Linked DNA regions of Ketobacter alkanivorans. The protein of the gene in region 1 binds, or shares a complex with, the protein of each later gene. Links are inferred from orthologs where the notes say so. Each region holds a gene or a part of one and is shown on either strand. Other genes may lie near its edges.

Evidence for each region. Proteins that work in one complex are often made in the same cells at the same time.
Region 2: the proteins of Kalk_RS15830 (region 1) and pabB are in contact, whole or in part, in a solved structure (PDB 8RP0), measured with the Escherichia coli proteins. The link is inferred for Ketobacter alkanivorans from one-to-one orthologs.

The regions. Positions count from the first base shown.
Region 1 is NZ_CP022684.1:3,717,500-3,721,242, forward strand. What follows is about bases 447-3,320. They hold Kalk_RS15830 (anthranilate synthase component II), read left to right. Parts: upstream 447-1,531; coding sequence 1,532-2,110; downstream 2,111-3,320. Other genes in these bases: trpE (anthranilate synthase component I), read left to right, coding at 447-1,528; trpD (anthranilate phosphoribosyltransferase), read left to right, coding at 2,198-3,235; trpC (indole-3-glycerol phosphate synthase TrpC), read left to right, coding at 3,248-3,320. Also shown: more of trpE, read left to right, coding at 44-446; more of trpC, read left to right, coding at 3,321-3,743. UniProt on the Escherichia coli protein: Part of a heterodimeric complex that catalyzes the two-step biosynthesis of 4-amino-4-deoxychorismate (ADC), a precursor of p-aminobenzoate (PABA) and tetrahydrofolate.
Region 2 is NZ_CP022684.1:276,975-280,358, forward strand. What follows is about bases 1-2,950. They hold pabB (aminodeoxychorismate synthase component I), read left to right. Parts: upstream 1-781; coding sequence 782-2,119; downstream 2,120-2,950. Other genes in these bases: ppsR (posphoenolpyruvate synthetase regulatory kinase/phosphorylase PpsR), read left to right, coding at 1-739; thrH (bifunctional phosphoserine phosphatase/homoserine phosphotransferase ThrH), read right to left, coding at 2,129-2,746. Outside these bases: Kalk_RS01280 (phosphoadenylyl-sulfate reductase), read left to right, coding at 2,985-3,384. UniProt on the Escherichia coli protein: Part of a heterodimeric complex that catalyzes the two-step biosynthesis of 4-amino-4-deoxychorismate (ADC), a precursor of p-aminobenzoate (PABA) and tetrahydrofolate.

The sequences.
Region 1 (3,743 bases):
CTTGTGTTTTTGGGCACAAGGGGCGCAGCAAGAGCGGAACACTATGACACCGGACACGTTTAAATCATTGGCCGAACAGGGCTACAACCGCATCCCCCTGATGCGAGAGGCGCTGGCGGATCTCGAAACCCCCCTGTCTACCTACAAAAAACTGGCGGGCCAACCCTACACTTACCTGTTTGAATCTGTTCAGGGCGGTGAAAAGTGGGGCCGTTACTCCATCATTGGATTGCCATGCAGCACTCGCGTCATCGTGAGAGATCGCGAAGTGACCGTGCAAGAAGGGGATCGCATCCTCGAGCAAGTAACCGTCGACGATCCCTTGGCGTTCATCGAGTCGTTTCAGGGCCGGTATAACGTGCCCAATATCGAAGGGTTGCCCCGCTTTAACGGCGGTCTGGTGGGATACTTCGGCTATGACATCGTGCGTTATATCGAAAAGCGATTGGATAAACCGGCCAAATCAGATCCCATTGGGACCCCGGATATCATGCTGATGGTGTCTGATGATATTGTCGTGTTTGATAACCTGCGTGGCTCACTCTACGTGATAACGCATGTCGATCCTGCACAAGCGGATGCTTATGATCGTGGTCAGGCGCGGCTGGATGCCATCATCGAGCAGCTCAAGCAACCGTTGCCGCCGCAACCGGCCCCGCAGCGGTTTACCGTGCAGGAAAGTGATTTCAAATCCAGCTTTCCGCAGCCTGCCTTTGAACAAGCGGTGGATGACATCAAGGAATTCATTCTGTCAGGGGACATCATGCAAGTGGTGATCTCCCAGCGTATGAGCATTCCCTACCAGCTTCCGCCGCTGGATCTTTATCGCGCATTGCGCTGCCTAAACCCGTCCCCCTACATGTACTTTCTCGACATGGGCGACTTCCAGATCGCAGGATCTTCGCCGGAGATCTTGGCAAGGGTGGAGGAAGGCGTGGTGACGGTGCGACCTATCGCCGGAACCCGCCGTCGCGGTAAGACTCACGAAGAAGATCTGGCCATGGAGCAGGAACTGCTGGCTGACCCTAAAGAAATCGCCGAGCACCTTATGCTCATCGATCTGGGGCGTAACGATGTGGGGCGTATCGCAGAAATTGGCACCGTGGCCCTTACCGACAAGATGGTGGTGGAGCGCTATTCCCATGTTATGCACATTGTCTCCAATGTCGAAGGTCAGCTTAAACCGGAGCACAGTTGCATCGATGTATTGCGGGCCACTCATCCGGCAGGCACGTTGAGTGGTGCACCAAAAATTCGCGCTATGGAAATTATTCACGACATCGAACCGGTAAAACGGGGTGTCTATGGGGGGGCGGTAGGTTACCTCTCCTGGCACGGCGACATGGACACTGCAATCGCTATTCGCACCGCGGTTATCAAGGATGGTCAGCTGCACATCCAGGCCGGCGCCGGTGTAGTGGCGGATTCAGTGCCCAGACTGGAATGGAAAGAAACCCAAAACAAGGCTCGGGCAGTATTTCGGGCGATGGCCATGGCGGCCAACGGTCTGGTTCCGGTGGAGGAGTAAACCATGTTGCTGATGATTGATAATTACGATTCGTTCACCTACAACCTGGTGCAGTATTTTGGTGAGCTGGGTGCTGATGTAGTGGTAAAACGCAACGACGAAGTCACCCTGCAGGATATTGAAAACCTGGCACCGGAGCGGTTGGTGATTTCACCTGGCCCCTGTTCCCCCAACGAGGCGGGCATCTCCATGGATGCCATCGCCCACTTTGCTGGCAAGCTACCCATTTTGGGCGTGTGTCTGGGCCATCAAAGTATTGGGCAGGTGTTCGGCGGTAAGGTGGTGCGGGCCGATGCCGTAATGCACGGCAAAACCTCACCCATATACCACCGGGATGAAGGAGTCTTCAAGGGCTTGGCTAATCCCTTTGAGGCGACGCGCTATCACTCTTTGGTGGTGGATCGTCAGACCTTGCCCGAGTGTCTTGAGATCACCGCCTGGACCCAAGGGCAGGATGGTTCGATAGACAAGATCATGGGCATGCGTCATCGTGAATTTAAGATCGAGGGGGTTCAGTTTCATCCGGAATCCATCCTCACCGAGCAGGGCCATGATCTGTTGAAAAACTTTCTGCAACTGTAGAACCCGACAGTGCGCCCCGGCTTTCGGGCCGGGGGATCGTGCGGCGAAATGTGCTAGCATGGCCGCGAACCAAATGAAGGATTTACCATGAATATTCAGACCGCACTGAAGGCCATAGTCGAAGGCCAAAACCTGAGCGAGAGCGATATGTCCACCGTCATGGAGCAGATCATGACCGGTCAGGCCACCCCGGCCCAGATCGGCGGATTCTTGGTGGGGCTGCGCATGAAAGGCGAAACCGTCGATGAAATCACCGGTGCCGCCCGAGTTATGCGGGCGCTGGCGACCCCGGTATCGATCAAAGCGGAAAACCTGGTGGATACCTGTGGCACCGGCGGCGATGGATCCAAAACCTTTAACATTTCTACCACTGTGGCGTTCGTTGTGGCGGCCGCTGGCGGCAAAGTGGCCAAGCATGGCAACCGTTCCGTATCCAGCGTCAGTGGCAGTGCCGATGTGCTGGAAGCGGCCGGTGTGCATTTGGGGCTAAGCCCTGAACAGGTGGCCCGCTGCGTAGAAAGCATCGGCGTTGGTTTTATGTTTGCTCCCGCCCATCACAGCGCCATGAAGCATGCCATCGGCCCGCGCAAGGAAATGGCCATACGCACGGTCTTTAATTTATTGGGGCCGCTCACCAACCCCGCCGGTGCCAAGCGCCAGGTGATGGGTGTGTTCGCCAGGCAGTGGGTGCGCCCCATTGCCGAAGTATTGCAGCGCCTGGGTTGTGAGCATGTTTTAGTGGTGCATTCTGCCGATGGTATGGACGAAATCAGTATTGGTGCCGAAACCTTCGTAGCAGAGGCAACGCCTACCGAAATCACAGAATACAGTATTCAGCCTGAGGATTTCGGCATGACTCGGGCTGCCATCTCGACTTTGGCAGTAGACAGTGTGGAAGACAGCCTGGCCATGATCAAAGACGTATTGAGTAAAAAGGATGGGCCAGCAGCAGACATTGTGGCTTTGAATGCCGGCGCTGCCATCTATGTGGCCGGGCTTGCCTCTTCCATAAAAGAAGGTGTGGCGCTGGCCCAGGATGCCGTTGGTAGCGGACTGGCGCACGCCAAGCTGGGGGAGCTTGCGCAATTGAGTAAAGTGCTTCAGCAAGAAAATGCCGGTGAGTAGGTGAATAAAGGTATGAATGATAATAAAGGTGAAACCGCGAGCCACAGCCAGCACAACGATACACCCACTGTATTGAAAAAAATCGTTGCCCGTAAGTGGGAGGAAGTTGCCGAACGCAAACAGCAGCAATCGGAAGCGGCGCTGTTGGATAAGATCAGGCAGGCTGATGCGCCCCGTGGTTTTGTGAAATCCATGCAGGCCTCGTTGGCAGCAGGTCGATCCGCTGTCATCGCCGAAGCCAAAAAGGCATCCCCCAGTAAGGGCGTGATTCGTGAGCACTTCGATCCTGCAGCCATCGCCCGTTCCTATGAAGAGGGTGGAGCCTCTTGCATGAGCGTGCTCACCGACCGTGACTTTTTCCAGGGCCACGAAGATTATCTACAGCAAGCTCGGGCAGCCTGCTCGTTACCGGTTATTCGCAAGGATTTCATTGTCGATCCCTATCAAGTCATGGAAGCCAGAGCCATCAACGCCGACTGCATTTTGTTGATCGCCGCCTGCCTGGCTG
Region 2 (3,384 bases), 3.4 Mb from region 1 along the record:
TGATACCGTCGATTTCGATCAAATTACCATTCCTTATGTGAAGGATGAGGAAAAGGTGCGGGATGCTGTGTCCCGAATTAATAAGGCAGCCATGTCGGACGATATGCCACCTTTGGTGTTCAGCACGGTCATTAACGACGATATTCGCGTCATGCTGAGCCAAAGCAAGGCATTCATGCTGGATATCTTCTCCAGCTTTCTGAAGCCGCTTGAAGGCGCGCTAGGGGCTGAATCCTCGTATTCTGTGGGTAAATCGCACTCTATAGTGGATGATCAGAGCTACAAGGTGAGAATTGACTCGGTTCACTATGCTTTAGACAACGACGACGGTGCCCGAACCCGGCATTATGATATGGCCGATGTGATTTTGATTGGTGTGTCCCGCAGTGGTAAAACGCCGACCTGTCTGTATCTGGCCCTGCAGTTCGGCATTAAGGCGGCCAATTATCCGCTAACCGAAGACGATCTGGATGACCTTAATTTACCCAAGGCGTTGCGCGAGCATCGCAGCAAGCTGTTTGGCCTGAGCATCGAGCCCGAGCGCCTTGCTGCCATCCGCACCGAACGCAAACCTAATAGTCGTTACGCCTCGATCAACCAATGTGAAAGCGAAGTTCGCGGTGCCGAGGCTATCTTTAACCGGTTTGGAATCCCCTACGTAAACAGTACCCACGCTTCTATTGAAGAGATTTCCACGAAGGTAATTGAAGCAGCTGGCATCAAGCGTAGATTAGCTTAAAATCAATTACTTAAAGATCATACCTGAAGCTGATTCTATATAATGAAACCTGATAGAGCGCTGTTGTTTTGCGAACTACCCTACGGAAATTCACTGGATCGCTTTGCGCAAATACGTCCATTGGGGCATGCAGTACTACTGGATAGTGGCGACAGTTACCAGGATCATATTGACGTCTACACTGCTGCGCCAGTGCGCACTTGTGTGTTGAATGCACAAAATCAGGATCTACCACAAGCCCTATCGGACTTACGCCACCAACTGAAGGCTTACGAGGTTAAGGCGCGTCCAAACCATCCTGCCCCTGGTTGGTTTGGTGTCTGGAGCTATGATTTAGGTGAAATTACAGAATCCATTCGAATCAAGCGTGATGATTCAGACTTGCCGCTGCTGTGGATGGGGTTTTACCCTGCCCTGATTGTCAGCAATCATCGCACCAGGCAGACGCAGCTGGTCACATTAGAGGGCTTCGAAGCCCAGGGCGAACAATTGAAGGCGGCATACCTGTCTGCGACTCCCGAGCCGCCGCACGCCTCTCCAGCCGATATTGCATTCAGCCTTGTTGACGAGTTCGTCGGCGACATGCCACCGGCCGTGTACCGCCAACTGTTTTCTCAGGTGCAGGAATATATCTGCAGTGGAGATTGTTATCAGATCAATCTTGCGCAACGTTTTCAGGCGCCATTCACGGGTTCCCCTTGGCAGGCCTACCGCAAGCTGCGTCAACAGCAGACAGCCCCGATGGGTGGATACATCGAAACTGAGCAATGGGCGTTGTTGAGCCTTTCACCTGAGCGTTTCATTCGTTGTACCGACCGTTCGGTGGAAGCAAAGCCGATTAAGGGCACTCGACCACGCAGTGCCGATATGACGATGGATGCGCAGCTCAAATACGACTTGCAACACAGCGACAAGGATCGTGCTGAAAACCTGATGATCGTGGATTTGTTGCGTAACGATCTGGGGCGCACCTGCGAGATTGGCTCGGTGCGGGTTGATAAGCTTTTTGATATCGAAAGTTTCAGTGCGGTACATCATATGGTTAGCACCATTACTGGCACCTTAAAACCGGATCTGGATGTGTTGGATCTTCTGGTGGGTGCGTTTCCTGGTGGCTCTATCACTGGAGCCCCCAAACGTCGGGCTATGGAGGTGATCGAAGAGCTTGAACCCAACGGGCGTGGGCTTTATTGCGGCAGTTTATTGTATGTCGACGTGTGCGGCCGCATGGATTCGAGCATTCTGATTAGATCTTTGGTGGCGCGACAGGGAATGATCAGTTGCTCAGGCGGCGGCGGAGTCGTGGCTGACTCCACCTGTGATGCCGAGTATCAAGAGATCCAGGACAAGATTGGAAACCTTCTTAAGTCCCTTCAGTAATGCATTGAATTATAAGGCCAAATCCCTGTTGGAAGCCTTAATGAACTCCAGCTTCAGCTCTTCATAAGTATGAACCGCCGGGAACTGGGGAAACTCCTCAATCACATTCTTGGGGGCTTTAAACAGAATGCCGGCTTCTGCCTCACTCAGCATGGTCGTGTCGTTGTAAGAATCCCCTGCCGCTATGCAGCGGTAATTCAAGGAATGAAATGCTTTCACAGAGGAGCGTTTCGGGTCGGCCTGCCGTAGCTTGTAATCTACAATGCGACCGTCCTCAGCCACCTCAAGGCGATGACAGAACAGGGTCGGCCAGCGCAATTGGCGCATCAAAGGCTGCGCAAACTCGTAGAAAGTATCTGACAGAATGACTACCTGAAAGCGCTCCCGGAGCCAATCCACAAACTCCAGTGCACCGTCCATCGGCCCCAGGGAATCGATCACTTCCTGAATTTCATTCAACCCCAGTTTATGCTCGTTCAATATAGAAAGGCGCTGTTTCATCAGCACATCGTAATCGGGAATGTCGCGGGTGGTGGCTTTAAGTGCTTCTATACCGGTTTTCTCGGCAAAATTGATCCAAATTTCCGGTACCAGAACCCCTTCCAGGTCAAGACATGCAATTTCCACAACGTTCTCCAGTTAACGAGTTGATCTGAGGTTTTTCGCTGGCCGCAACTCTAGCGATATTCGAGTCCGCTTGCAATGTGCACTGATTGATACACAAGGGCACTTTCAGACGGTTTTTATATTCTATCCGGTTATATATCAGTTTCATTCTTATATTTCGGTCTGTTCACTTTCTTTGCTAGAATACGCGCCCTCCGAGAGGTATGACGAATCAAGAGCAGTGAGTAGAGAGGCAAGCATGAGTTTAACCCAAGCAGACGCGCAAGCATGGAACAGTGATCTGGAATCCAAGAGCCCCCAGGAAATTCTGGCAGCCGCTTTGGATAAGTTTGATGATAACCTGGCAATTTCCTTCAGCGGCGCTGAAGACGTTGTATTGGTTGATATGGCTGCCAAACTTGGCAAGCCGTTCCGTGTATTCACGCTGGATACCGGCCGCCTGCACCCGGAAACGTATCGTTTTCTGGAAAAGGTTCGAACTCACTACGGCATCAAGATCGAGGCAACCTTCCCTGAAGTGGCCCAGGTTGAAAAGCTGATCGAAGAGAAAGGCATGTTCAGCTTCTATCAGGATGATCACAAAGAGTGCTGTGCGATTCGCAAGGTTGGCCCTCTGCGCCGCAAACTGTCTACGTTGA